DNA from 3 places in the Microcystis flos-aquae FACHB-1344 genome. Region 3 is predicted to be linked to each of the others. Evidence: predicted binding sites of a transcription regulator. Region 3 holds the regulator's gene; each other region holds the start of a gene.

Region 1 (3,283 bases), on a different contig from region 3:
GTAAAAATTTCGCCGAAGATGCTCCCAAGGTATCCAATTCGCCTTCTTTGATTTTTTGTTTGAATTGCTCAAAGGCTTGTTTTGTTTGGGGTCCATAAATGCCATCAACACCATTAGCAGGAAGCAATCCGAGAACTTGCAAACGGGTCTGAACTTCTCGGCAAAGTTCGGAGTCTCCTGCTAAGGAATCAATGGGTTTAACGAGGTTTTGTTGAATGATGTCTTCTAATTTCATGGTGTTTATTTTCCAGTTCAGATTTTCCGATGGTGATCTTGGTTGTTTGGGCTGTTTTTGTATTTCCTGAGTCAGGAATTATAAGAGTGATAAATTGCTTGAATTTTTCATTCCTTGCAAAATTTTTATCCCGTATTTGTTCCCTCAGAAATATGACCTTGTTCTGGGTTTGTGCTAGACCAGAGAACCATATTGTGGGTATTAACATCCTCCTGTAACCAGTCAAATACAGACTGAGGATTTGTCGCTGCAATCGCCACTACATATTGAGGATTATTTGTTGTTAGATTTTGACCTTTAGCGACGCACATAATATTGTCCCAGACTTGACTTTTGGGATCGTGATCATAAATAACAGAACCCCAAACTATCGTCCATTGACCGATTTTTGTTAGGACATTAGAATCCGCCAAATCAGCTATTAATTTGTTACTATCACCGATATTAGCAAACATCGAAAGACAGAAAAGAAAGATAATTCTTTAAAAGTGTAGGAAAGTTGAAGGAACTATTGGGAGGAATTTTCGGCAAATTTATGACTGGACTTCTATGTATATCTGTACTAGCTATAGCTAAAAGTCTTACAGAGCCTGAGTTAAAGTTATGTAATACTAACAGACTACTGGACGCAAACTCCTGAAGTTCTTACGCAGATAGGGTTTAAAGCCAAATTTTTCCAATTTGACCTTTCCAGCACTATAGCTTGTTTCGGGATGGACTACAGGGCAATCGCACACAATTCTTAACATTTTTCGACTTTGGACAAGGAAAAAAAAGATTTTTTGCCTAAATTTTACCCAAATCTAATTGGGGTTGGCTGCATAAATCTAAAAATCTTGTTGGATAATATCTTGAGGCTTTTTTAAAATCAAAAAGTGCCGGCCCTGGGAGTGAGCGGGGGGAAGATTTAGGCATTTTTGCGCCCAAAAATATTCCCCCCAGCAAAACCGGGGGGAAAGTGGTAAAAAAACTGCTAATTTAGCAGTTTAAGGCTAAGTCTTGGGATTCTTTTTTCAAGAGATTAACGAGGGTTTCGTCACCATTCTCTTGAGCGATTTGTAAACGACGTTCCAGACGACGACGAATATTGTTCAGATGGATGCTAGAAAGGGTTTCCTCTTGGACAACAACAGGGGGTTTGACAACGGGCAACGGACAAGTGTTTGGGGTGACTTGCCCAGCAAGATGAGGACGGGTGCTGTAGGCAACTCCACGATACTGACGATGCAGTTTCGGTTCTAATTGGAGCATATGGCGAGGATAATGGTGATTCCAGTCTTGACCTCGGTATTTACCGCCGATATCTCCAGTCTTCATCTCCAAGGGGAGAGAATCCCTTTCGTACTTAACTCCTCGATAGGCTAACGTCATATCACCGACTCCCTGCAATGCTTTAAAGTGACTTTAATCCCCCTTGTCGTCCCTATATAGGGACAACAAATGAAAAGATCTTATTTATTATTCTGTATCTATTTTTACATTTTGTTAGGGAAATTGAAAAAACTTTATAAAAATTTAATATTTTCTAGCTGGCGATAGTATCCTTTTCTGGCTGGGTTTGGTCGCCCACCAAAGGAGCCTCTAGGGGTTTGAGGATTAATTTTGGTTGCTCGTCCTCATCGATGAGACGAATTTGAATTTGCGGGCCAGAGGTGGCTAAACGAACCACCATACCATCGACGACGGCGGTTTTCTCGATCGGTTTGCCATTGACAAACGTCCCATTTGCCCCTAAATTTTCCAATTCCCAATCATCGTGATCATCATTATGGCGGATTTCTAAGTGCCGCCTCGAAACCACAGCACTATAGAGAACTACATGATTATCCAGCGCCCTGCCGATGAGAATGGTTGATTGATCATTGTCAAATTGCCAATGTTGTAGGGGCGTGGCTTGACTGGGGTGTAAAAGAGTTAAAGTGATCACGGTGACTATTTGCGGCACGATAGGGGCGGTGGACAGGGTAAATCTTGCTGTCAAGATTCATCCTTGCCATTAAGTCTTAAGTCCTAGCAATGAATATCTCTAGTTAATTGACCAAGCCTTTTCTTTCCATTGTCTCACACTTTCCCGTTCCCTCAGAACCGACCTCCCCCAGAAAATCTAGCCCCTTCGCCCTAGTATTAATAAAACTGATGGGGTATGATTTCCACATTTTGAGCAATTTTTAACCTCTTCAGGGATAAGATAGTGCTGGTGTCACCTAAACATTGATCTATGAGCGGCTTTATTATAAAAATAATCTTGATATCGGCTTTGATTGCCCTGGGAATTAAATATCTTGCCCCTTTATTATCGATCGCTCCCAGTCCTCTTAACACTTTAATTCTGGTTTTTACTCCTTTTCTGCTCACGGTTTTTGCCCTCTGGAGACGGACAATAACTGATTAGGAATTTTTCTCCTTACTCATCATGACTTTTGGCAGCAGCCTCGGTTTAGTTCTGTTAGTCTTTTGTCTGTTGATTCTCTGGCAGATTCGACAGATTCTCTTATTATTATTGATGGCGATTCTTCTGGCTCAGATTTTAAATTTGGCTGTGACTTGGTGGCAGCGTCATCACCTCAAGCGTTCCTACGCCCTAATTATCACTCTTTTTGGCTTCTTTATTGGTATTATCGGTATGTTTGTGGGGATTATACCCGCTTTAGTCCAACAATTTCGCCAATTATTTAGTTTATTACCCCAAGCTATAGAAAGACTCTGGGGACAAGTCCATAGTCTTGAGGATTATCTCGATCCTAGTCTGGCCACTGTCTTACCTGACTTTAAAACACTGCTCGCTCAATTACAACCCCTGATTAACCAAATTGCTGGCCGGGGTTTAAGCATTTTTTACGGTACTTTCGGCATTATCCTCAGCTTACTGCTAATTGTTGCCCTGGGCTTGATGATTCTCGCCGATCCTGCCGCTTACTACCGTTGTTTTCTGCGTTTATTTCCTGCTTTCTACCGTTCTAGGGTACGATCGATCCTAGAACAGTGCGATCAAGATTTAAAAGCTTGGCTGAAAGGGATTTTCTGTCATATGTTGATTATGACCTTGGG
Region 2 (3,283 bases), on a different contig from region 3:
CGTGCCGGGGTAGAGGGAACTTGTTTGCTCGGGATTGGGACTGATAAATTCAATCGTCCCCCCCATGCTGGTAATTAATTCTTTAGCGATCGCTAAACCCAATCCTGTGCCGGGTATATCTCCCCCTGCTTGCACTCCCCGGTAGTGACGTTGAAAAATTCTTTCTTGATCGCTCCTCGATATACCATAACCCGTGTCTTTAAAAACAATTTCTACACTATTCTTAACATTCTGCACCTCGACGGTGACTTTTCCGCCAGCAGGAGTATATTTGAGGGCATTATCAATTAAATTGCTGAATACTTCCCGCAAACCGGGGATATTGGCGCAAATAAGTGGTATGTCTTCCCCGTGAATCGTTTCTAGACTGAGATTTCTCTCTTTGGCTACGGCCTGGGCCGAAAGGAGCAGCGGATCGAGAAGATCATGGAGATCGATCGGAGTTAGTTGGCCGCTGCCAGCAGGCAAGAGAAAGGCGGTGGGGGAAGATTGCGCTTGCAGGAGAGGAATATCGACGGTGGGGTAATTTTCGCTTTCTTGCTGAATTTGTGCCTCAAATTCGGCGATTAAGTCCCGAACTCGATCGCTTTCCCTCAGGATACCAGTAATGGCGGGATCGTTACCTTCTTCGGCTAAAAGCCTTTTGAGCAGAAGTTTACCAAAGGTTTTTAAAGCGGTGAGGGGATTGCGGATTTGATGGAGAAAGGTATCGAGGCGCTGACGTTGCCATTGTCGATAATAACGTTCTTCTCCTAATTGGCGATCGAGTACACAGGCCAAAGCGAGGGTTTGGGTGATTTTTTCCATCCGGGTTAATTCCCAACTTTGCCAAGGTCGTTTTTCTCTGGTTGTCACCAATAATCCGATCATGCCCTCTTCATACATTAAGGGTAAAAACAAGCGATGACTGCTGACGGTCTCCTGATTACCCCAGAGGTGGGATAAATCTTCTAACTTAACCGCAGTTAACAAGTCTGCCGCCGGTTGCCCCGGTTGTAAGGAAAGCCGCTTTTTTTGGGGAGAAGGGGGGTTAAAAGGCGGATAAACAACGACTGGGATTAAATTACTCGATAAAGGTTCAGTTAAATAAACCGCACTTCTGTCCGTTTCCATTTGCTCTCGCAAAAGTTCCATCTGTGCCTGACACAGGGCAATAAAATCATCACTCAGGGGAGTCCGGGAGGGGGAGGAGAAGGGCATACCAAGAAAGTAAAAAGTAAAAAATCAGAAAACCTAGATACAGCTAGGGTTGCGAGTTTTGTTTCCCAGTTTACATAGGGGAGAATGACCCTCCTCTTGAGTCGAGGGCAGCCAGCAAAAAGCAATTAGGACAAGGGTTTAGCACTATTTTCGGGGTGGATCACGGTATATATTAAAAAAAGTTTAAGAATAATAAGTTTTGTATCGATATTTGTGGGTGTGTTTTTGTAACAAAAACTTAAACCTAGTCTCAGTCTAGCTTCTAGTCAAACTTGTCTGTAATTGGCTTTGTGAGAGACACTTGATTTCTTGGTCTAGAACGGATACAATTGCTACGGCTTTTGTAACTATCATTACAACGATTAGCCAAAACAGGAGGTAATTGGGTTGGCCAGAAAACGGAAACGTAAAAGTCGCCGTCGTCAAGAAGGACGTAAGATACTTGAACTTATACCCCAGTATAGTATTGAAAGTGGCGAAGATAAACCCGTAACTGCGGCGCGTAAGTATATTCAAGCTATAGGCATTAGCCCACCAGCTTTATTGATTGTTAAGCGTAACGAGCATACAACCGATCGCTATTTCTGGGCTGAAAAAGGACTGTTTGGAGCGCAATATGTGGAGGAAAACCACTTCCTTTTCCCAAGTTTGCGCGACCTGCAGCCCCAGCCCCAGCCCGTCAAAGCACCGGTAGCAGTTGCCAAATAATTCCCAGGACTATTAATCGTATCATGGAAAGTAAACTCGTTTACGCAAAAGTAAACGAGTTTTTTTTGTCTGAGATCTAGGAATCAGCCATCAGCTTTTCGCTGATGGCTGAAGGTAAGAAATCTGAGGCTGAAAAACAGCCAAGTTTTAGGCGACATTACCTGCTGTGGCCGTAATAATTTGACGTACTTGAGCATCGGTCAGATTAGGATTGGCACTCAACATTAGGGCCACCACTCCGGCCACATGGGGTGTTGCCATGGAGGTTCCACTCAAGAAACCATAGCCACCATTAGGGATAGTAGAATACACTTGCACGCCTGGAGCGGTGACATAGCTCATCGAAGAATTGGAGCCAGCACGATTGGAGAAGGAAGCCATCTGGTTAGAACTATTAACGGCACCTACGGCAAGACCCCAAGAGGTGGCATTGAAAGCGGGATAACCGGGTTGAGCTGCCCCCGCATTACCGGCGGCCATAACCACGATAACACCGCGACTGCTGGCATACTGGAGGGCCGATTGAACTGCACTGTTAGTGCTACCACCGCCCAAACTCATATTAATCACATCGGCACCGTTGTCCACGGCGTAGCGAATTCCTTGGGCAACGCCACTATAGCTGCCACTACCGGAATCGCTCAAAACTTTCACCGGCATAATTCTGGAATTGTAGGCCACACCAGTGGCTCCGAAACCATTATTACCGGCAGCAATGGTTCCCGCCACATGAGTACCATGGCGGTTGCCATCTAAAGTGTTATTATTGCCATTGGCAAAGTTCCAGCCATAAACGTCATCAACGTAACCGTTGCCATCGTTATCAAGCCCATCATTGGCAATTTCGCCCGCATTCGTCCAAATATTGCCCGCTAAGTCGGCATGATTGCGGTCAACTCCTGTATCTAGTACAGCAACGACGATTCCTTGTCCTGTATAACCTCTTGCCCAAGCTTCCGGAGCATTAACTAAGTTAACCCCCCAGTCATTAGCACCACCAAAAGTGGGAACATTGGCAAAAGTACTTTGATTCAAGGCTCCGGCGACGGCTGCTGCGGCATTAACTAAACCGTATCCTGAAGTGGCACTATATCCGGGTACAACTGTGGCTGTGGTCGCCGACAGGGTTAAGTTATAGTTAGTGCTGCCACTCCAGGGATAAACCCAGACATAGTAAGTACCCGCATTCAGTTGACCAGTAATACTCTCACTGATGTTACTGCCATTAGTGGAGCTAGTAATCTCATTGCCATTACTATCTAATAAGGACACATCGGCATCGGCACTTAATCCCGTTAAATTGAGGCTAAAGTCGCTACTGTTGCCTAAACTGAAACGATAGTAATCATTGGTGTCTGTAGAACCAACAAAATCA
Region 3 (3,283 bases):
TAACACCTACCTACTTAAAACTACATTCCCATAATTTCGTAACCGGAATCTACATAAATAATCTGTCCGGTAATACCACTAGCAAGATCACTGGCTAAAAAAGCGGCCGTATTTCCCACTTCAATTTGTGTCACCGTGCGATGTAAAGGAGCGATTTCTTCCACATGATGGATCATATCAAGAATTCCCCCCACGGCCGAAGATGCCAAGGTGCGAATTGGACCGGCGGAAATACCATTAACTCGGATCTTTTGGCCACCTAATTCGGCGGCTAAATAGCGAACACTCATTTCTAAACCAGCTTTTGCCACCCCCATTAAATTATAGTTAGGAATTACCTTGACACCACCGAGATAGGTAAGAGTGATAATACTTCCCCCTTCCGTCATCAAAGGTTTAGCCGATCGAGCTAGACGGGTTAGGGAAAAAGTGCTAATATCTAGGGATTTAGTGAAAGCTTCCCGAGGGATGGCGGTAAAATCGCCCGTTAAACCCTCTTTATCGGCAAAAGCGAGACAGTGAATCAAAATATCCAGTTTGCCCCATTTTTCCGCCACTGTAGCGAAAGTATCTTCTACCTGTTGGTCATTTTGGACATCGCAGGGGACATAAAAAGCGGGATTAAGTTCATCGGCCAATTCTCGCACCTTTTTCTCAAAGCGGCCTTTTTCGTCGGGGAGATAGGTGACACCGATATTCGCACCAGCTTGATGGAGTTGTTGGGCAATTCCCCAAGCGATCGAGCGATTATTGGCAATTCCTGTCACTAGGGCGTTTTTTCCCGTTAAATCTAACATAGTTCTCGTTTCTCTTACAAAAATCTCCCCAATAGCCGACCCCAGCGAGATTCGGTATAATAGGGATACAGATAACGGGGCAGCAATGATCACCCCTCCCCCATTGTCTGGCAAAAAGCGCCCAAAACTTTTCCCAGTTTAGGGAGCGGTTATGTTTAATAGAGGTGAAACTCGTTGCATAATAAAAACAATTTTCCCCTTTTTTGGATGTGAGATGGACTTATCCCTAATACAAGACAAACCCCTAGCAGATGTGTTCCGTCGAATCGGCAGCGGCAATTTCCCCCCGGTGGTGGAATTGTTCGAGCGTGGCAAAACGATCTTTTTCCCGGGAGATCCCGCCGAAAGAGTCTATTTTTTGCTGAAAGGAGCCGTTAAGTTGTCGCGAGTCTATGAAGCGGGAGAAGAAATTACCGTGGCTCTACTGCGGGAAAATAGCGTCTTTGGTGTGCTATCCTTACTCACCGGCCAGCGATCGGATCGTTTTTATCATGCCGTGGCTTTTACTCCGGTAGAATTACTCTCGGCCCCGATCGATCAGGTAGAAAGGTCCCTCCGCAATAATCCCGATTTATCAATGTTGATGCTGCAGGGGTTGTCCTCGCGCATTCTGCAAACGGAAATGATGATCGAAACCTTGGCTCACCGGGATATGGGTTCCCGTTTGGTCAGTTTTTTATTGATTCTCTGTCGTGATTTTGGGGTTCCCACCACCGATGGTATCCGGGTTGATCTAAAATTGTCTCACCAAGCGATCGCAGAGGCGATCGGTTCTACCCGCGTCACTGTCACCCGTTTATTGGGAGAGCTGCGGGATCAAGAAATGGTCTCAATTTACAAGAAGAAAATTACCGTCCATAATCCCGTCGCTCTCAGTCAACAATTTACTTAAATTCTGGATGACTAGCGCTTATATTTTGGTTTTGGCCATCGTGGTTTTAGGTGGTCTGATAGCGGTGATTGGCGATCGCATAGGGAGCCGTATCGGTAAGAAAAGGATGCGTTTATTTAATCTGCGTCCGAAACAAACCGCAACTTTAATGACGATTGTAACGGGAATTTTTATCGCCGGCTCGACTTTAATTGTCTTGTTTGCTTCTAGTAAATCCCTGCGTCAAGGGGTTTTTGAACTGGATCGTCTTTTAAATGAACGTCGTGCCGCTATTAAGGATTTGGAAAGTCAGGTAAGAAAAACCACCGAACAAAAAAATCAGGTGGAAAAGGCGTTAAAAACGGCTAAAAGTGAACAGATAGCTGTGCAGAAACGTCTAGAGGTTCTTAACAAAAATTATCAAGCTTCTCGTCAACGTTTGCGATTAGTTTCGGGACAGTTAGAAAAGTTTCGGAAGGAAGTGGCTAATTTAAATAATGAACGAGTTATTTTAACTAATCAAAAGGCACAGTTAATCAGTCAACGGGATCAATTGTTCCAACAAAAATCAATTCTTTCTAGTCAAATCAATCAACTACAAACCACCGTTCAAGTTAGAGATAAAGAGTTGGCTAATCAACAAAATTTATTAACAATCAGACAAGCGCAACTTCAACAGTTGGAAACCCAACAAAAAACCCTACAGCTAGAAATTGATCGCCGGGATCAACGCATTGGAGAACTCGATCGCTCGATTGTGGATAAAAATTTGGCTTTGGAACAGCGCGAGGGAAAATTAAAAGATTTAGAAACCCAAATGGCTTTTCTTAAGCGGGAAGTGGAAGTTTTAGAGCAATACTATCAAACCTATCAAGAATTGCGAGAAAAACAAATCGCTATTTTCCGGGGACAGGTGTTATCTTTTGGAGCTTTTCGTATTGTTGATCCCCAAGCTATTGTCACTGTTATTGATAAGTTATTGCGAGAAGCGAATATGAATGCTATCCGTGCCACCCAACCGAATCAGCCTAATTTTGACCAGCGTTTAGTTAAGATCACAAAAGCACAGGTAGAACAGTTAAGTCAACAATTACAGGACGGTAAAGAATATGTGGTGAGAATCCTTTCAGCAGGTAATTATGTCTTAGGAGAAACCGAGATTCGTGTCTTTGCTGATGTGGTTCCCAATCAAAGAGTTTTTGAGGAGAAACAGGTAATCGCTGCCGTTTCCATTGATCCCCAAAATATGACAGAAGAAGACCTACAAAAGCGGTTAGATTTACTCTTAGCTTCGGCTCAATTTCGCGCTAGAAGTGCGGGAGTTTTAGGGTCAATTCAGGTGGAAGATGGTTTATTAACTACGGTAGTTAACTTTATTGGTCAAGTCAAAAAGTCGGGTAATTCTATCGAGACACTTGAGGCGATTGCTGCTAGTAAAACTAATACGGCTGGACCTTTAACTTTGCGTTTGGTAGCGGTAAAAGATGGTAAAATTGTTTTTAGTACGTCCTCTTAAAAGATAGCTAAAGTTAGGAGTTGAGACTAAAATCAATTCCTTCGTAAATATCAGCAAGATTTAAGCTAATTCCTAAAGAATCTAGAGATATAATTCCCC

The links. The regulator NtcA, encoded in region 3, controls nitrogen genes in cyanobacteria. The targets are predictions, from matches to a motif close to TTTGTANCNNNNGNTACAAA.
Region 1: a site for NtcA is predicted at 1,698-1,717, ahead of H6G48_RS04590 (DUF4278 domain-containing protein). Genes of this name have one in related genera too.
Region 2: a site for NtcA is predicted at 1,541-1,560, ahead of H6G48_RS22500 (DUF3155 domain-containing protein). Genes of this name have one in related genera too.

What each region holds. Positions count from the first base shown of each region.
Region 1 covers NZ_JACJSW010000060.1:30,113-33,395, forward strand. Annotated here, with positions in the region: gene H6G48_RS04580 (hypothetical protein) at 1-235, opposite strand, end outside; gene H6G48_RS04585 (hypothetical protein) at 361-690, opposite strand; gene H6G48_RS04590 (DUF4278 domain-containing protein) at 1,214-1,606, opposite strand; gene H6G48_RS04595 (FHA domain-containing protein) at 1,761-2,162, opposite strand; gene H6G48_RS04600 (hypothetical protein) at 2,454-2,627, shown strand; gene H6G48_RS04605 (AI-2E family transporter) at 2,649-3,283, shown strand, end outside.
Region 2 covers NZ_JACJSW010000216.1:41,832-45,114, reverse strand. Annotated here, with positions in the region: gene H6G48_RS22505 (GAF domain-containing sensor histidine kinase) at 1-1,200, opposite strand, end outside; gene H6G48_RS22500 (DUF3155 domain-containing protein) at 1,588-1,908, shown strand; gene H6G48_RS22495 (S8 family serine peptidase) at 2,056-3,283, opposite strand, start outside.
Region 3 covers NZ_JACJSW010000123.1:1,518-4,800, forward strand. Annotated here, with positions in the region: gene fabI (enoyl-ACP reductase FabI) at 21-797, opposite strand; gene ntcA (global nitrogen regulator NtcA) at 1,012-1,689, shown strand; gene H6G48_RS10275 (DUF3084 domain-containing protein) at 1,697-3,184, shown strand; gene H6G48_RS10280 (Uma2 family endonuclease) at 3,198-3,283, opposite strand, start outside.